Regions from separate parts of the Oricola indica genome, predicted to be linked through region 3. Evidence: predicted binding sites of a transcription regulator. Region 3 holds the regulator's gene; each other region holds the start of a gene.

Region 1 (5,356 bases), 2.4 Mb from region 3:
GAGCAAGTCGGTATAGGCGTAAGCCAGCACGTAGCCGGGAAAGGCCAGCGGCAACGCGAGCACAATCTCGAGGATCCGACTACCCGGAAAGCGGCACATCGTGACCAGCCAGGCCGCCCCGGTTCCCGTCGCCGCTGTGCCGATCGCGACCAGCAGCGAGAGCTGGATCGTGTTCCAGATATAGCGGGGCATCACCGTTTCCCAGAGCCCCGACCACGTCTCGAGTGTGCCGCCGAGCGCGGTCACGCCGACCGCGGCGATCGGGACGATGCAAAGTCCCGCGCCGATCCAGGCGAGCGTTTTCAGGGGAAATTGGAACACGGCCGGTGTCGATAGCCCGATTTGGTTGGGTCTGGATAAAGTGGAGTATGTCAAACAGGTTTTGAGGTCAATCGCCACCCGGCGTCGCGTTTGGACATGGAGATTTCTCAAATCCGCATGTCCAAACCGGATTCGCTACCGCAAAATCCATTCCACAAGCAGGAAACACGTGGAGGTATGGCATGGACCAGCGGCTGACGGATGCGGATCTGTCCCGTGTTCTCCAACCCGTGGCGACGGCGAACGGGCTGTCGAACCGGCACTATATCGATCCGGCATGGTTCGAGGCCGACAGGGAACGTGTATTTTTTGACAATTGGGCCGGCATAGGCTTCGCCAAGGACGTTCCCGAGAACGGCGATGCCAAGCCGCAGACCTTCCTCGGTCAGCCGCTCGTCATCATCCGCGGACGTGACGGCAATGTAAGGGTGTTCCAGAACATCTGCCGCCATCGCGGCATGATCCTGGTACGCGAACCGGGGCGCATTCGCGGCGCGATCCGATGCGCATACCATTCCTGGTGCTACGACCTCGACGGCGCGTTGAAAGCGACCCCGCATGTCGGCGGACCGGGCCATAATGCCCATGAGGCCATCCGCCGCGACGAACTGGGCCTGATCGAAGTGCGGTCGCATGTCTGGCGCGACGTGGTCTTCGTCAACATTTCCGGCGATGCGCTACCCTTCGAAGAGGCACATTCGAAGGCGGTCGACCGCTGGAAAGAATTCGAAATGCCGCTTCATCATTCCGGCGCCGATTCCGGCTTCGCGCTCGATGTCGCCACCAACTGGAAACTCGCCGTCGAGAACTACTGCGAGAGCTACCACCTGCCATGGGTGCATCCCGGCCTGAACAGCTATTCCCGGCTCGAGGATCACTATCACATCGAGGAACCGGGCGCGTTTTCCGGCCAGGGCACGATGGTCTACCGGCAAATGGCGGGCGAGAACGGACAGGTTTTCGGCGACGCGCCGAAACTGGGCCCGAAATGGGACACAGCCGCCGAGTACATCGCGCTTTACCCGAACGTGCTGTTCGGCGTGCATCGCGACCATTCCTTCGCGATCCTGCTGGAGCCGATCTCGGTCGATCGGACAATCGAGCACGTCGAGATCTACTATCACGACGAGGCATCGGTCGGGCCCGGCTACCAGGCCTTGCGCAACCGCAACACGACGCAGTGGAAAGAGGTCTTCGAAGAAGATGTCTTCGTCGTCGAAGGCATGCAGCAGGGACGGCACGCGGTCGATTTCGACGGCGGGCGCTTTTCGCCCGTCATGGACAGCCCGACCCACATGTTCCACCACTGGGTCGCCACCCAACTGGCCCGGTAACGCGATGCCGCATCCCGCGCTCGGCGATCTAGACACAGCCCTCCTCGCCGCGCACGCGGCGCAGGACGGACCGCGTCTCGCACAGCTATACGGAGAAGCGGCGGACCTGCTGAGTGCGGCCGGCGACGCCGATGCGGCCTGTTTTTTCTGGACGCAGGCCTATGTGTTCGCGCTCGAAGCGGGCGCACAAGAGGCCGACCGCTTCGGCGGCCTGCTGCGCGAACGCGCAAGGCTTTGATACAAGAAGGCTAGGCGAAACGGCGCTTGCCGACAGGCTCGATGGGATACATCGAGTGCACCTCGAACGGCGCGCCGGTTTCGCGTTCGACGAAGATGGCCAGATGATCGATCTCCAGCGGCTCGGACAGTACATGGCTGAAGTGCCTGTCCAGCGCCGCATGGAGGCGCGGCCTGTCGTCCGGCTCCACATGGCCTGTCAGCGTCATATGGAAGCGGAAGTCGTCGAAGACGTAAGGGTAGCCCCAGTTCTGCAGGTTGCGCAGTTGAGAGGTCGATAGACGTTCGGGATCCCGCCGCTGGAATTCCTTCTCGGTCAGCGGCGCGCGAAGCTTGTCGAAAACCGCGACCACCCTGCCGGCAAACTCGGCGAGCACACTGTTCGGTTCCTCGGGCACGATCGCGAAGAAACCGCCGAGCCGCGCGACCGCGACACGGTCGATCGTCACCGGTTCGACATCCTCGGCAAATGTCCGCACGGCCGCGGACAGGTCGGCCTCGGTGTAACCGTCGGCGAGCCGGAACGGCGCTTTCAGCGTGCCATGGAACCCGTAGCGGCGCGGAACAGCGGTGAAATAGGCCAGTTCACCCAGCGCGAGGCCCGTCCGCTCCGCATGCGGCAGCGTCAGCCCGGAAAACGCATCGCGCCCGAGCCAGCTCGACGCGGCGCGCGTCAGCGGGTGATCCCTTGGTGGCGTAAAGTAGATGGCGTAGCGCATGGCTGCGAATCAGGCTCCTGAACCGGTTCGATCCTGCTACGCCAACCTTGTGACAACCATGCGAAATTTCGCGGGCTTATTTATCCGGCGTAATATTCGGGCCGAAATCGCCTGTCAGACCGCTTCCGTTTCGTATTCGAGCAATTCGGGCCGCTCTCCGTCGGCAAGCCTTTCATTGATGTCATCGACGATTCCGACAAGATCGGCCACCGAGCCGATGACATAGTCGGCACCGGCATCGGTCAGCCGCTTGGCGGCGGCATTGGCGAGATCGAGCCTTTCGCGGGCCGGGAGCGCCGCGAACGCCTCCTCCGCCATTCCCATCTCGTTGCCCGTCTCGCTGATTCCGACGGTCCAGGCACCGGCTGCCTTGCCTTCCATCAGCCCGGGTATCGTATCGTCGACCTTGATGATCGCGGATGCGGGATAGACGCCGAGCGAAACCATGGCTTGATACATCGCCAGCGGCGAAGGGCGCGACTCCGAAACATCGTCCGCGCAAACGACCACATCCGCCTCGAAGCCCTGCGCCCGCGCGACCGAGATGACCGGCTCCATGATGTCGCGCGAATAACCGGTAGTGCTGCCGATCGCGATGCCGCGTTCGCGCAACGTCCGGCAGACCTTGGGAACGCCGCTGATCAGCTTGCCGCGTTCGCTGGCGATATGACGGTTCAGCGTTCGGAACCGCTCGTGCAGCCCTTCAGCGTCGCTTTCCTGGAATTCCGCGCCGCCGCGGACATCGGCCCAGGCGCGCGCGACGCGCGGCTTCGCGCCGATTGCGCGGATATGGTCGAGCTTGCCGAGCCCCATGTCGGCGCGAACGTCCTCGACCGTTATCGCGATACCGGATTCCTCGAAGACCCGCTGCAAGGCGAGCACCGGCGCCAGCGAGCCGAAATCGACCAGCGTCCCGGCCCAATCGAAGATCACAGCCTTTACATGCATGATGACCGACCGCCTGCCCCACTTCGGTTGCGCCTATTCTACCGCCGCAGATGACATTCATACGACAGTGGAAAACCATCGGCGAACCAGACTGAAAACACGAGCGAAATGGCCACGCGACAAAGCACTTCGACACAAATCCGTCATCGCGCGCCGGGCATTCTTGCCAAGCCGGGTCGGCCATGCTGTATCGCGCCAACGAACCGTCTCGACCAGCGAGCAGGAACATGACCCGTATCGTCTCCATTGGCGAAAGCATGATCGAACTGTCCGGCCGCGAAGGCACGACATGGCGGCAGGGCTTCGCCGGCGACACGCTCAACACGCTGTGGTATCTGCGCGCTCTCTCCCCGCAATCGGCGGAGACCGACTATGTGTCCGCCTTCGGCGACGACCCCTTCTCGCGCGAACAGATCGCCTTTCTGCGTCATTACGGCATTGGCATCGCCAACAGCCCGGTCATCCCGGGGCGCGTTCCGGGCCTCTACGCCATCACGCTGGATGCGCATGGCGAACGCTCCTTCACCTACTGGCGCGAAAGCGCCGCCGCCCGCTGTCTCGCCGACGATCGAGACAAGCTTACGGAGAGTCTCCATGGCGCAGGCCTGATCTATTTTTCCGGGATAACGCTCGCGATCCTCGCCGAACGCGCCCGCGACGATCTCCTTTCGATCATCGAGTCCGCCCGGTCGCGCGTTTCGGTCGTCGCTTTCGACCCCAACTACCGGCCGCGACTGTGGGCCGATATCGGCGCGGCCAGAACGGCGATCAATGCCGGCTATGCGGTCTCGTCCATCGTTCTGCCGACCTTTGACGACGAACAGGCCCTGTTTGGCGATGCGTCACCCGGCGAAACGGTCGAACGAATTCGCCATCAGGGTCCGGGCGAGATCGTCGTCAAGTCGGGTGGAGACGCCGCGCTCGTCGCGGTCGATCTCAGGACCGAGCCGGTTGCGCCGCCGCGATCCGTCGAACCCCTCGACACGACGGGTGCTGGTGACAGCTTCAACGGCGCCTATCTCGCCGCGCGGCTGGCCGGGCGCGACGCAAGCGAGGCCGCGCTTTTCGGACACACGGTCGCAGCGAAGGTGATCCGCCACTACGGCGCCCTGATGCCGATGGATTCGCTCGCCGAGTTACGCTTCTAGCGTTTCGAGAACCTGTAGACGCTCGCCTGCTCGCGGATTTCACCCGGCCGCAGAACGGCGCTCGGATAGTCCGGCCGGTTCGGTGCATCCGGCCATTTCTGCGTTTCGAGACACATGCCGGCATGATTGCCGTAAATACGCCCGCCGAGACCGGGGACGGTCATTTGCATGGACGGGGCGGTGAACCATTGCAGGCCCGGTTCCGCAGTCGTGACGGTCATGGAAACGCCAGAGCGCGGCGCGTACAACTCGGCCACCTGCCGCACCCTGCCCTCCGCGCCATTCAGACAGAAATTGTGATCGTAGTCGGCGGCGGCTCCATAAGCATCAACGCGCTTCATGTCGCGAAAATCAAACCGTGTCTCCTCGACCGGCATCGGCGCACCGAGCGGAATGAGGGTTTCATCCACAGGCAGATAGCGGTCTGCATCGATCGCGATCTCGTGGCCGGTGACGGGGCCGGCGCCCCCATCCTCCAGGTTAAAATAGCTGTGATGCGCCATCGCACAAACCGTCGGCGCTTCGGTCTCGGCGGTAAGCGTCACGCGCAACTCGCCTTCCCCGGCCAGTTCGTAGCGGCAGCGCGCCGTCACCGCACCCGGAAAGCCCATATCGCCATCCGTGCTGTCGAGACGCAGGACCACATGGC
Region 2 (5,356 bases), 1.1 Mb from region 3:
TGACGATGAGGCCGGTCACGAGCGCGGGCAGCAACAGGACCACGAACCAGAGCACGTCCTGCGCGGAGGCGGGCAGAGAGTTCCAGAGATCCATTACCGGTGCGAACATGGATCAGCCCTCGCCTGTCCAGCAGCCATCGACGATATCGATGACGCGATCCATGCGTTCATGCAGGGCGGCGTCATGGCTGACCGCGATCAATGTCTTGCCGCGCGTCTCGGCCAGCTCCGCGAGATCGCCGATCAGCCTGTCGGCGGCGGCCCGGTCGAGGCTGGCGGTCGGTTCGTCGGCGAGAATGACCGGCGGATCGGCGGCCAGCGCCCGCGAGACCGCGACGCGCTGGCGTTCGCCGCCCGAAAACGTATCGACTACGCGGTCGGCGTGGTCGCCGAGGCCCAGATGGGCAAGCATCGCGGCCGCGCCACTGGCGATGCGATCACCTTCGGACCTTGCCGCATAGGACGCCGCGAGCGCGGCGTTGCCGAGCGCCGGCAATTCCTCGAACAGGAGGAAGTCCTGGAAAATCATGCCGACGCGCTCGCGGCGGAAACGGGCGCGTTGGGGGGCGTTCATGGCGGAAATCGCCTCATCGCCCCATGTCACCGTCCCGGACTTCAGAGCGATGAGGCCCGCGATCGCGTAAAGAAAGGTGGACTTGCCGGCTCCCGACGGGCCGCGCACGCCGATACGGCTTCCGGCGGGAATGTCGAGCGCGCCGATGCGCAAGAGCCGGCGTCCGCGGTCGCCCTCGACGACAAGGTCGCGGACAGACAGGGCGAGACCCATCAGTCTAATCCTTTTTCCGATCTTGGGGCGAATCCGCGCTCGGCGCGGGCCTGCGAACCTTGCGGTTCGCGGAAGCGCCCATCAACCTCTCCCGTAGGTGGCGTCGACCAGCCGCACGCGGCTGACGAAACCCAGTTCCGGATCGGTGTAGGTGCCGAGCGCGAGTTCGCCGCTGGTAACGATGCGGATATTGAAGGGCACTGTCTTCAAGGTTCGCTTGGTGTAAACGGCGAGGATGTCATCCGGCCATTCGGCCTCGGTCTCGCAAAACGGGCAAACCGCCATCGGCCGCTTGGTCAGCACGAAGAATGACGATTCGGCCTTGAGCGGCGGCGCCATGAAACCCTGAACGGAAATGCGGCTGCCCTCCATGGATTTCGCGTAATCGGAAAAGGACAGATCCTTGTTGTAGAGATCGCGCATGCGCACGACGCCATCGTCCTGCGCCAGCGCGTGCGGCGCAAATCCAACAGCGAGGCTCGCGCCGAGAAAGGTTCTCCGGTCCATTCTTGTCCTCACTTCAACGATCGTTTCAGCTTAAAGCCATATCAGTCGGGGACGAGGAAAGGCCCGCAACGTGGCGGGCCTTTCCCGTTTGCGTATGCGTCGGTTATTCGGCGGTGACCGCCTGGTGCATCACGTGGAAGATCACGTTCTGCTCAAGCGTGCCGGTCAGCAGATGTGCCCAGGGGCCCTTGGCGAAGGAGACAACGTCCTCGCCCGAATGGGTCTCGGAAGACATCGGGATCAGCGCCTGCTGCAGATATTCCGGGTCGGTCGCGGTTTCTTCATCGACATTCGGACGGGTGCCGAAATAGGAGCCGTCGGCCTGCTCGGTCATGACCGAACCGGCGCCGTTCAGGTAACCGATGACGGTGTAAGGCTTGCCGTCGGCGCCGAGCAGCGGCTCGCCGGAATTCTCGACCTGGCCAGCCTTGATGCCCATGCAGAGGCCCAGAATGCTGGAACCGCGGCCGCAATAGCCGTTGAAGGCGATCGCGTGTTCGTGGTCGGCGGTGACGATGATCAGGGTGTCCTCGTCATCGGTCAGTTCGTCCGCCAGAGCGACGGCCTTGGTGAATTCCTGACCGTCCGTGAGGGTGCGGTAGGCGTTGCCGGCATGGTTCGCGTGGTCGACGCGGCCCGCTTCGACTTCCAGGTAGAAGCCGTCGCCGTTCTGGCTCAGCTGCTCGATGGCGGCCTTGGTCAGGTCGGTCAGGGACGGCTCGTCATCGTCGGCGCGGTCGTATTCGTATTTCATGTGGCTGTCTTCGAACAGGCCGAGAACCGGCGTGGAGCCGTCGAGCTTCAGCGCGTTGAAGGACGCGGTGTCGTAGGCGTATTGCGCGCCGGCAGCCTGAGCTTCCTCGATCAGGTTGCGGCCGTCGATGCGGCGCCCCTTGCCGCCATCCATGGTCTCGACATCCTTCGGCGCGAAGTAGCGCGAGCCGCCGCCGAAAGCGAGATCGACCGTGCCGGCGGACATGGCGTCGAACAGCTGCTGGGCGATATCGGTGCAGCCTTCCGGCGCTTCGCCTTCCCAGTTGCGATCAGCCGTCTTGGCGTAAACGGCGGCCGGCGTGGCGTGGGTGATGCGCGCGGTCGAGACGATACCGACCGACTTGCCCATGCCCGTGACGATTTCGGAGAAGGTCGTCAGCTTGTTGCCTTCCTCGGAGGCGCAATCCTTGTTCACGCCGGCTTCGGAGAGGTTGATCGTGTTGAAGATCTGCTTGACGCCAGTGTTCATCGAACCGGCGGTCGGGGCGGAATCCGGTGTCTGGGCGTTGATGTTGTAGGTCTTGATCAGCGCGGTATAGGGATAGGTCTCGTAGGGCAGCACGTTTTCGGAACCGAGCATACCCTTGGACTGGCCGTCGAACAGGCGGACGGCGTAGTTGGTGCCGACACCGTTTCCGTCAGCCACGAACAGAATGACGTTCTTCGCCTTCTTCGTGTTGGGCTGTGCGGCAATCTTTTCCTGAATGACTTTCTGTGCCGAGGTGAACCAGTCGCTGCTGGCCTGGGGCAGGTCCTGGGCGAAAGCGGCGGATGCGGAAAGCGTCGCGAGAAGCGCCGCGGTGACGGTCGTTTTCATGGGTGTCTCCCTGTGTGATGGATGACGGTGGTCGTCTTCCGCCTCGTATCCGCCGTGCATGACAATTGAATAACGGCAACAGGGAAAAGTCCTTCGATATCAATATGTTATTTTATAACATTTCGTTCTCAACAAGGTTACGATGCGGAATGAGAGATAAGAAATTTCGAGGTGTTTCAGGACTTTGCGCGCGCCGGGAAGATCGAGCAGGTTTCGGTGCCGAAGGCGAGCAGCCGACCTCGGCTGTCGGTCAGGCGGGCTTCCGACACGCCGATCGTGCGCCCGCGGCTGACGATGTTCGCCTCGCAGGAGACCTCGCCCATATCCGGCAGGACGGGACGCAAAAGGTTGAGTTTGAACTCCGTCGTTGCAAGCGCCTCGCCCTTCTTCAAGACGGACTGGACAACGCATGCAAGCGCGGAATCCATGATCGTCGCTGTCCAGCCGCCATGCACTGTCCCGCCGGGATTGAGGTAGTCGGTTTTGGGCACACCCCTGAACACCACCCTGCCCTCGTCGGCTTCCGTGAGGGCGAATGTCAGAACCTTCGAGATGGGGGGCGCGGGCAGATCGCCGGAGATGATGGCCCGCAGGATCTCCAGCCCGGTCATTTCGTGATAGGCAGCGATAGGTATCGGGCCGAAGCCGCCGATTGCCGCTACGCCCGGCATGATCTCGTCATTCGATACACTCACGTACTGTGCTCCCTGCTATCCGAAAAAGCCCGACCGACCGCGTTGATGAAGCCTGCGCGTGCATCGGGCTCCTTGATGGCGCGCGGCTCATAGACATGCCGGCGTAGAAAAAAGGCCGTCAGATCGAAGGCGGCCGCCATTTCCGCCGCCGTCGGCACGGCGGAGGGCTGGCCGCCAAGGAAAGCCGGCAGCGCCATGAGCTTGTCTTTCCAGGGGTCACCGGCCAGACGGCTGACCGCGCGGCCGGTTTTCGGCGACACGTAGATCAGGTCGTTGCGCTGGCCGGTTCCCGCGCAGGCGGTGAGATCGAGACCGAAGCCCAGCTCCTCCAGCAGGCGCAATTCGAAGCGAACCATCAGAGGACCAGCGAGTTCCGGTTCGCACAAATGTTCGATGATGACTTCCATCGCGCGGAACAATTCCGAGTGTCGGTCGCGTTCCGGCAACAGGCGCAGATGGCCGGCGAGCAGCTGGATACCGTAAATGCCGGAGGGGTGTTCCATCAGCCGCGCCGCGGCAAGCGCCATGGGCTCGACCTGGAACGTACCGAGATGGTCCTCAAGGCGTGCGCGCCATGTGAGATCGACTTCGTTGCCGGGCTGTAGCACAGGCTGCTGGCGGCGCGAGCGCCCGCCGCGGACCAATCCGAGGTGCCGGCCGCGCTGCTCGGTCATCACTTCGAGGATCAGGCTGGTCTCACCATGCCTTCGTGTGCCGATAATGATGCCGCGGTCCCGCCATTCCATGGCGCGGAGATTGCGTCAGTCGGCGGAAAAGTCCAGCCCCATCTCGCGATAACGCTCCGGATCATTGCCCCAGTTCTCGCGCACCTTGACGAAGAGGAAGAGATGGACGGGCTGCTCGAGGATCTCCGCGATCTCCTTGCGTGACGCCTGGCCGATTGCCTTGATCGTCTCGCCCTTGTGTCCGAGCACGATCTTCTTCTGGCTGTCGCGCTCGACAAAGATCACCTGCTGGATCTTCACCGAGCCGTCCTTCTTTTCCTCCCACGTTTCCGTCTCGACGGTGGAGGAATAGGGCAATTCCTGGTGTAGGCGCAGATAGAGCTTCTCGCGGGTAATCTCGGCCGCGAGCTGGCGCATCGGCAGGTCGGAGATCTGGTCCTCCGGATAGTACCAGGGCCCCTCCGGGACAGTCTCCGCCAGTTTCTTGAGAAGATCCTTGCAGCCGTAACCTTCCGAGGCCGAGATCATGAACGTCTCGGCGAATTCCGCGCGCTCGTTGATTTCCTTCGCCAGTTCAAGAAGCCGCGGCGGCTCGACGGTGTCGATCTTGTTGAGCACCAGATATTTCGTCTGACGGATATCCGGCAGCACCTCGAGGATGCGTTCCTCGTCCTCGCGGATGCCTTTGCGCGCATCGACAAGCACGAGGACGATGTCTGCATCGCGGGCACCGGACCAGGCCGACGTCACCATGGCGCGGTCGAGGCGGCGCTTCGGTGCGAAGACGCCCGGCGCATCCATGAAAACGAGCTGGGTGCGATCGACGGTGGCAATGCCGCGAACCAGCGCGCGCGTCGTCTGTACCTTGTGGGTGACAATCGACACTTTCGTGCCGACAAGCTGATTGACCAGCGTGGACTTGCCGGCGTTCGGGGCGCCGATCAGCGCGATGAACCCCGAACGTGACGGGGCTTCTTTTGTCTCAGTCATTTTCACGCACTTTCTCACGCTGAAGCAGCCGTTCCGCGGCCGCCTGCTCGGCGATACGTTTCGAGCGCCCTTCGGCGATCTCGGGTTTCAATCCACCGAC
Region 3 (5,356 bases):
CGCCAAGCTGGCGCATGCCGACATCGAAGGACACGCGCGTGCGCGTCGACGGCTTTTCGAAGATCATGGCCAGCGCCTTGCCTTCGAGCGGCCTGTCGGCGGTGCCCGCCTTCTGAGCGGCCTTTCGCTGTTTCGCGCCTTCGAGGATTACGCGCAGTTCTTCCGCCGGGATGGCAGCGATATCGAGAAAATGACGGACACTCATGGTTCGGAATCCAAAAGGGTTTCGTATGACGGACCGGTTTTACCGGTCACGTCCCGTTGCGGACAGATGCGATACGGCCTCTTCGACGCGTTCGAGCGCGATCTTGATATCCTCGTCTGTCGAGGTCAGAGGCGGAAGGATGCGCACGACATTGTCGCCCGCCGGTATCGTCAACATGTGGTTTGCGTAAAGCTGCTTCACAAGGGCGGTGTTGGGCACGACGCATTTGATGCCGAGCATCAGCCCTTCGCCGCGCACTTCGGCCAGCACGTCGGGATAACGGTCGACGATCGAGGCGAGCCCTTGCTTCAGGCGCAGCGCCTTGTCATGCACGGCCTCCAGGAAGCCATCGGCGAGGATGACGTCGAGCACGGCGTTGCCGACCGCCATGGCAAGCGGATTGCCGCCATAGGTCGTTCCGTGCACGCCGGGCACCATGCCGTTCGCCGCCTCTTCGGTCGCAAGACAGGCGCCCATCGGAAAGCCGCCGCCGATCGCCTTGGCCACGGCCATGATGTCCGGTTCAATGCCGGCCCACTCATGCGCGAACAGCTTGCCGGTCCGGCCCATGCCGGACTGGACCTCGTCGAAGATCAGCAGCAGGCCCTTGTCGTCGCAGAGCGCGCGCAAATCGCGCAGGAAGCTCAGCGCGACCGGACGGATGCCGCCCTCGCCCTGCACGGGCTCGATGAGCAGCGCCGCGGTCTCGTCCGTGATCGCCGCCTTCAGGGCGTCCATGTCGTCGAAGGGCACCTGGTCGAAACCTTCGACCTTGGGACCGAAGCCCTCGAGATATTTCGGCTGACCGCCGGCGGCGATGGTCGCCAGCGTCCGGCCGTGAAAGGCGCCCTCGAAGGTGATGATGCGGAAGCGCTCGGGATGCCCCTTGGCATAGTGATAGCGCCGCGCCGTCTTGATGGCGCATTCAAGCGCCTCGGCGCCGGAATTGGTGAAAAAGACCTTGTCGGCAAAGGTCGCGTCGACGAGGCGCTGGGCGAGCCGGCGCTGTTCCGGCACCTCGTAGAGATTGGAGGTATGCCAGAGCTTCCCGGCCTGCTCGCGCAGTGTCTCCACCAGATGCGGATGCGCATGACCGAGCGCGCTGACGGCGATGCCGCCGCCGAAATCGAGATATCGCTCGCCGCGCGTGTCCACGATCCAGGAGCCTTCTCCGTGATCGAAGGCGATGTCGGCCCGCGCATAGGTCTCGAACAGCGGCGATGGTTGCGTCATTTGATTGCCCCGCATGGTGTGCAAACGAAAAAAGCCGCCTGTTCCGGCGGCATTCCGGTTTTAAGATCAGACCGCGCTTGCGTCAATCGGGCTGGAGATTCCGCGTCTCCGGGGGGCGTCGGCAAGATAAAAAATGCAAGTTGTTGAAAACCGCGAAATCGGATTCACGGATGTCCGGCGACTCTTGTCAGCGAGTCAGCGGCCATAGTAGTTTCCTTTCAAGCGGGGCCAACCACGCAGAGTTTACTCCCAAGTTTCGCGTTCGGGTGCCGGTTTTTCTTGGAAAAACCGAGCCACGGAGAAGGATTCTGCGCACAGTCATTGGATGGAGAGACGGAAGTGAGCTGGACTGACGAACGCGTCGAAATGTTGAAGAAGCTATGGGCCGACGGCCTGAGCGCCAGCCAGATCGCCGCACAACTCGGCGGCGTGAGCCGCAATGCCGTGATCGGCAAGGTCCACCGGCTGAAATTGTCCGGCCGGGCGAAATCGGTTTCCTCGGGCGCACCCAAGACCAAGCGCAGCGTTGCGCCGCGGGCCTCCACGCCACGGGGCGGCGGTTATTCCGGCGGTGGCGGCGGCGGCGGTGGTGCCGGCGGACGCACCCTCACGACGGTTACGCATGCCGTCGGCGCGACGGTGATGAAGAACGAAGTCAGCACAGTGGCCTTCGCGGAAGCCGACCGCCGTCCGATCGAGGACGTCGTCGTTCCGATCTCGAAGAACCTGACGCTGGTCGAGCTCAATGAGAACACCTGCAAGTGGCCGCAGGGCGATCCGTTGTCGGAAGACTTCCATTTCTGCGGACACCAGTCCGAGGAATCCTCGCCCTATTGCAAATACCACGCGAAACTCGCCTTCCAGCCGACATCCGAGCGCAAGCGCTCGCGCTGAGCGAGAGGACATCAGGAAAAGAAAAAGGGCGGCCAATGGCCGCCCTTTTTGTTACGGAATTGGCGGGCGTCAGACCGCTTCCAGCGAATAGCCTGCCCCGCGAACCGTGCGGATCGGATCCCTCATCTTTCCGATATTGATGGATTTGCGCAGGCGACCGATATGTACGTCAACGGTGCGATCGTCGACATAGATGTCCTCGCCCCACACGCCATCGAGCAGTTGCGCGCGCGAGAACACCCGGCCAGGGGCCTGCAGGAAGAACTCCAGAAGGCGGAATTCCGTCGGTCCGAGCTTGATCTCGCGCCCGTTGCGATAGACGCGATGGGTCTCGCGGTCGAGTTCGAGTTCCCCGACCTTGAGCACGCTGGCGACGATTTCCGGGCGGGCGCGGCGCAACATGGCCTTGACCCGCGCCATCAGTTCGGGCGTCGAGAATGGCTTGACGACATAGTCGTCCGCACCGGTCGAAAGCCCGCGAATACGCTCGCTTTCCTCGCCGCGCGCGGTGAGCATGATGATCGGCAGGCGCTGCGTCTCTGGCCGCGCACGCAGCCGACGGCACAATTCGATGCCGCTGAGACCCGGCAACATCCAGTCGAGTATCAAGAGATCGGGCACGGATTCACGGAGCGCTATCTCGGCCTCGTCGCCGCGCAGTTCCGCGTCGACCCGGTATCCTTCCGATTCCAGATTGTACTTCAGCAGAACGCTAAGCGCTTCTTCATCCTCGACAACCATCACCTTTGGCTGATTGCCCATGCCTATGCTCCCATGCATCAAGCGTCGGGCTGATCCACGACGATTTTGTGCGTCTTGTCTTCTTTCGGGCGAAAGGCGGACAGATGCTCGCCCGTCACGATGTAATAGACGGATTCCGCGATGTTGGTGGCGTGATCGCCGATGCGCTCGATGTTCTTGGCGCAGAACAGCAGATGCGTGCAGGTCGTGATGTTGCGCGGATCCTCCATCATGTAGGTGAGGAGTTCGCGGAACAGCGACGTGTACATCGCGTCGATCTCGTCATCGCGGTCGCGGACCATGTTGATGCGCGTGACCGAGCGCGAGCCGAAAGCGTCGAGCACTTCCTTGAGCTGGGCCAGGGCGAGATCGCCGATATGGTCGATGCCGCGGACCAGATTGACGGAATGACCGCGCTCGGAAATCGCGACAACGCGTTTGGCGATGTTCTTGGCTAGGTCGCCGATACGCTCGAGGTCGCTGGCGATACGAATGGTCGAGAAGACCTCCCGCAGGTCGCTGGCGACGGGCTGGCGCTGTGCGATGATCTGCACGACCTTGTCGTCGAGCGTCGCCTGGGCCTCGTCGAGAACGAGATCGTCGGTGATGACCTTCTGCGCGAGCGGAATGTCCGACTTGATAAGCGCGCGGATGGAGCTTTCCACCATGCGCTCGGCAAGACCGCCCATTTCGGCAATCTTGTGGGCGAGGAATTTCATGTCCTCGTCGAAAGCGGTCACCGTATGGCTCGTTGGCACCATCGGACTGTCCTTCCCTTGTTTCGTTATCGCTGTTTCACCACCCGAGCCGGGAATTACCCGAACCGGCCGGTGATGTAGTCCTGTGTGCGTTTTTCGGTCGGGTTGGTGAAGATCTCCTTCGTATCACCAAACTCGACGAGCTCTCCGAGGTGGAACATCGCCGTGCGCTGCGACACGCGGGCTGCCTGCTGCATGGAGTGCGTTACGATGACGATGGTGTAGCTCTCGCGCAGTTCGTCGATCAGTTCCTCGACCTTTGCGGTCGCAATCGGATCGAGAGCCGAGCAGGGTTCGTCCATCAGGAGGACTTCCGGTTCGGTGGCGACAGCGCGCGCAATGCACAGACGCTGCTGCTGGCCGCCGGAAAGACCGGTGCCGGGTGCGGTCAGGCGGTCCTTGACCTCGTCCCAGATCGCACCGCGGCGCAGCGATTTCTCGACGATCACGTCGAGATCGGCCTTGGACTTTGCGAGCCCGTGAATGCGCGGGCCGTAGGCAACATTGTCATAGATCGATTTCGGGAACGGGTTCGGCTTCTGGAACACCATGCCGACCTTGGCGCGAAGCTGAACGGGGTCCACCTTCTTGTCGTAAATGTCCTCGTCGTCGATCGTGATCTCGCCTTCGACGCGCGCCACGTCGATCGTGTCGTTCATCCTGTTCAGGCAGCGCAGGAAGGTCGACTTGCCGCAGCCCGACGGGCCGATGAAGGCGGTGACGGCCTTGTCCTCGAGATCGACATCGACATCTTTGATCGCGTGGGTGTCGCCGTAATAGACCTGCACCTTGCGAGCCTTGATCTTTGTGTCTTTCGGGCCGGCGGCCGGCACGGTCGCGACTGTGTTGTCCGCTTCGGTCAGCATCGTTTTCATGGTCTTTCTCCTTACCAGCGGCGCTCGAAGCGGCGGCGCAGAATGATGGCAATGATGTTCATGGTCATGAGGAACAATAACAGGACGATGATCCCGCCCCATGCTTTTTCGTAGAAACTCGCATCGGCGCGGGCCGCCCAGGTGTAAATCTGGGCAGGCATGGCCGAGTTGGCCTCGGTGAAACCGGTGAGGAAGCTGTCCGGGTAGCCGCGCGCCACGAAGCCGACCATGCCGATCAGCAGCAACGGCGCGGTTTCGCCAAGTGCCTGCGCCAGTCCGATGATCGTTCCCGTCAGGATGCCCGGCATGGCGAGCGGAAGCACATGGTGGAAGACGGATTGCATCTTCGACGCGCCGACGCCCAGCGCGGCGTCACGGATCGACGGCGGCACCGCTTTCAGCGAGGCTCGGGTCGAGATGATGATCGTCGGCAAGGTCATCAGCGTCAGCACAAGGCCACCGACCAGTGGCGCAGACTGCGGCAGACCCGCGAACTGGATGAACACCGCCAGACCAAGGATACCGAATACAATCGACGGCACGGCGGCCAAGTTGGAGATATTCACCTCAATCAGGTCGGTGAACCAGTTTTTCGGTGCGAATTCTTCGAGATAGATCGAGGTGGCGACGCCTATGGGGAGGCTTAGCGC

What was found. Region 3 encodes PhoB, which activates phosphate uptake and scavenging genes when phosphate is short. Its sites were predicted from a motif close to TGTCATNNANCTGTCAT; they were not measured.
Region 1: a site for PhoB is predicted at 3,610-3,626, ahead of phnX (phosphonoacetaldehyde hydrolase). Genes of this name have one in related genera too.
Region 2: a site for PhoB is predicted at 2,944-2,960, ahead of ACQK2M_RS17715 (alkaline phosphatase). Genes of this name have one in related genera too.

The regions. Positions count from the first base shown of each region.
Region 1 covers NZ_OZ245747.1:2,199,325-2,204,680, reverse strand. Annotated here, with positions in the region: gene ACQK2M_RS11100 (ABC transporter permease) at 1-321, opposite strand, end outside; gene ACQK2M_RS11095 (aromatic ring-hydroxylating oxygenase subunit alpha) at 504-1,655, shown strand; gene ACQK2M_RS11090 (hypothetical protein) at 1,660-1,893, shown strand; gene ACQK2M_RS11085 (DUF1045 domain-containing protein) at 1,904-2,611, opposite strand; gene phnX (phosphonoacetaldehyde hydrolase) at 2,726-3,559, opposite strand; gene ACQK2M_RS11075 (sugar kinase) at 3,787-4,707, shown strand; gene ACQK2M_RS11070 (aldose epimerase family protein) at 4,704-5,356, opposite strand, start outside.
Region 2 covers NZ_OZ245747.1:3,518,714-3,524,069, forward strand. Annotated here, with positions in the region: gene ACQK2M_RS17700 (ABC transporter permease) at 1-109, opposite strand, end outside; gene ACQK2M_RS17705 (ABC transporter ATP-binding protein) at 113-787, opposite strand; gene ACQK2M_RS17710 (hypothetical protein) at 869-1,294, opposite strand; gene ACQK2M_RS17715 (alkaline phosphatase) at 1,398-2,885, opposite strand; gene ACQK2M_RS17720 (PaaI family thioesterase) at 3,062-3,580, opposite strand; gene recO (DNA repair protein RecO) at 3,577-4,326, opposite strand; gene era (GTPase Era) at 4,342-5,256, opposite strand; gene rnc (ribonuclease III) at 5,249-5,356, opposite strand, start outside.
Region 3 covers NZ_OZ245747.1:4,586,876-4,592,231, forward strand. Annotated here, with positions in the region: gene argF (ornithine carbamoyltransferase) at 1-205, opposite strand, end outside; gene ACQK2M_RS22715 (aspartate aminotransferase family protein) at 245-1,438, opposite strand; gene ACQK2M_RS22720 (GcrA family cell cycle regulator) at 1,778-2,332, shown strand; gene phoB (phosphate regulon transcriptional regulator PhoB) at 2,402-3,094, opposite strand; gene phoU (phosphate signaling complex protein PhoU) at 3,112-3,831, opposite strand; gene pstB (phosphate ABC transporter ATP-binding protein PstB) at 3,888-4,697, opposite strand; gene pstA (phosphate ABC transporter permease PstA) at 4,718-5,356, opposite strand, start outside.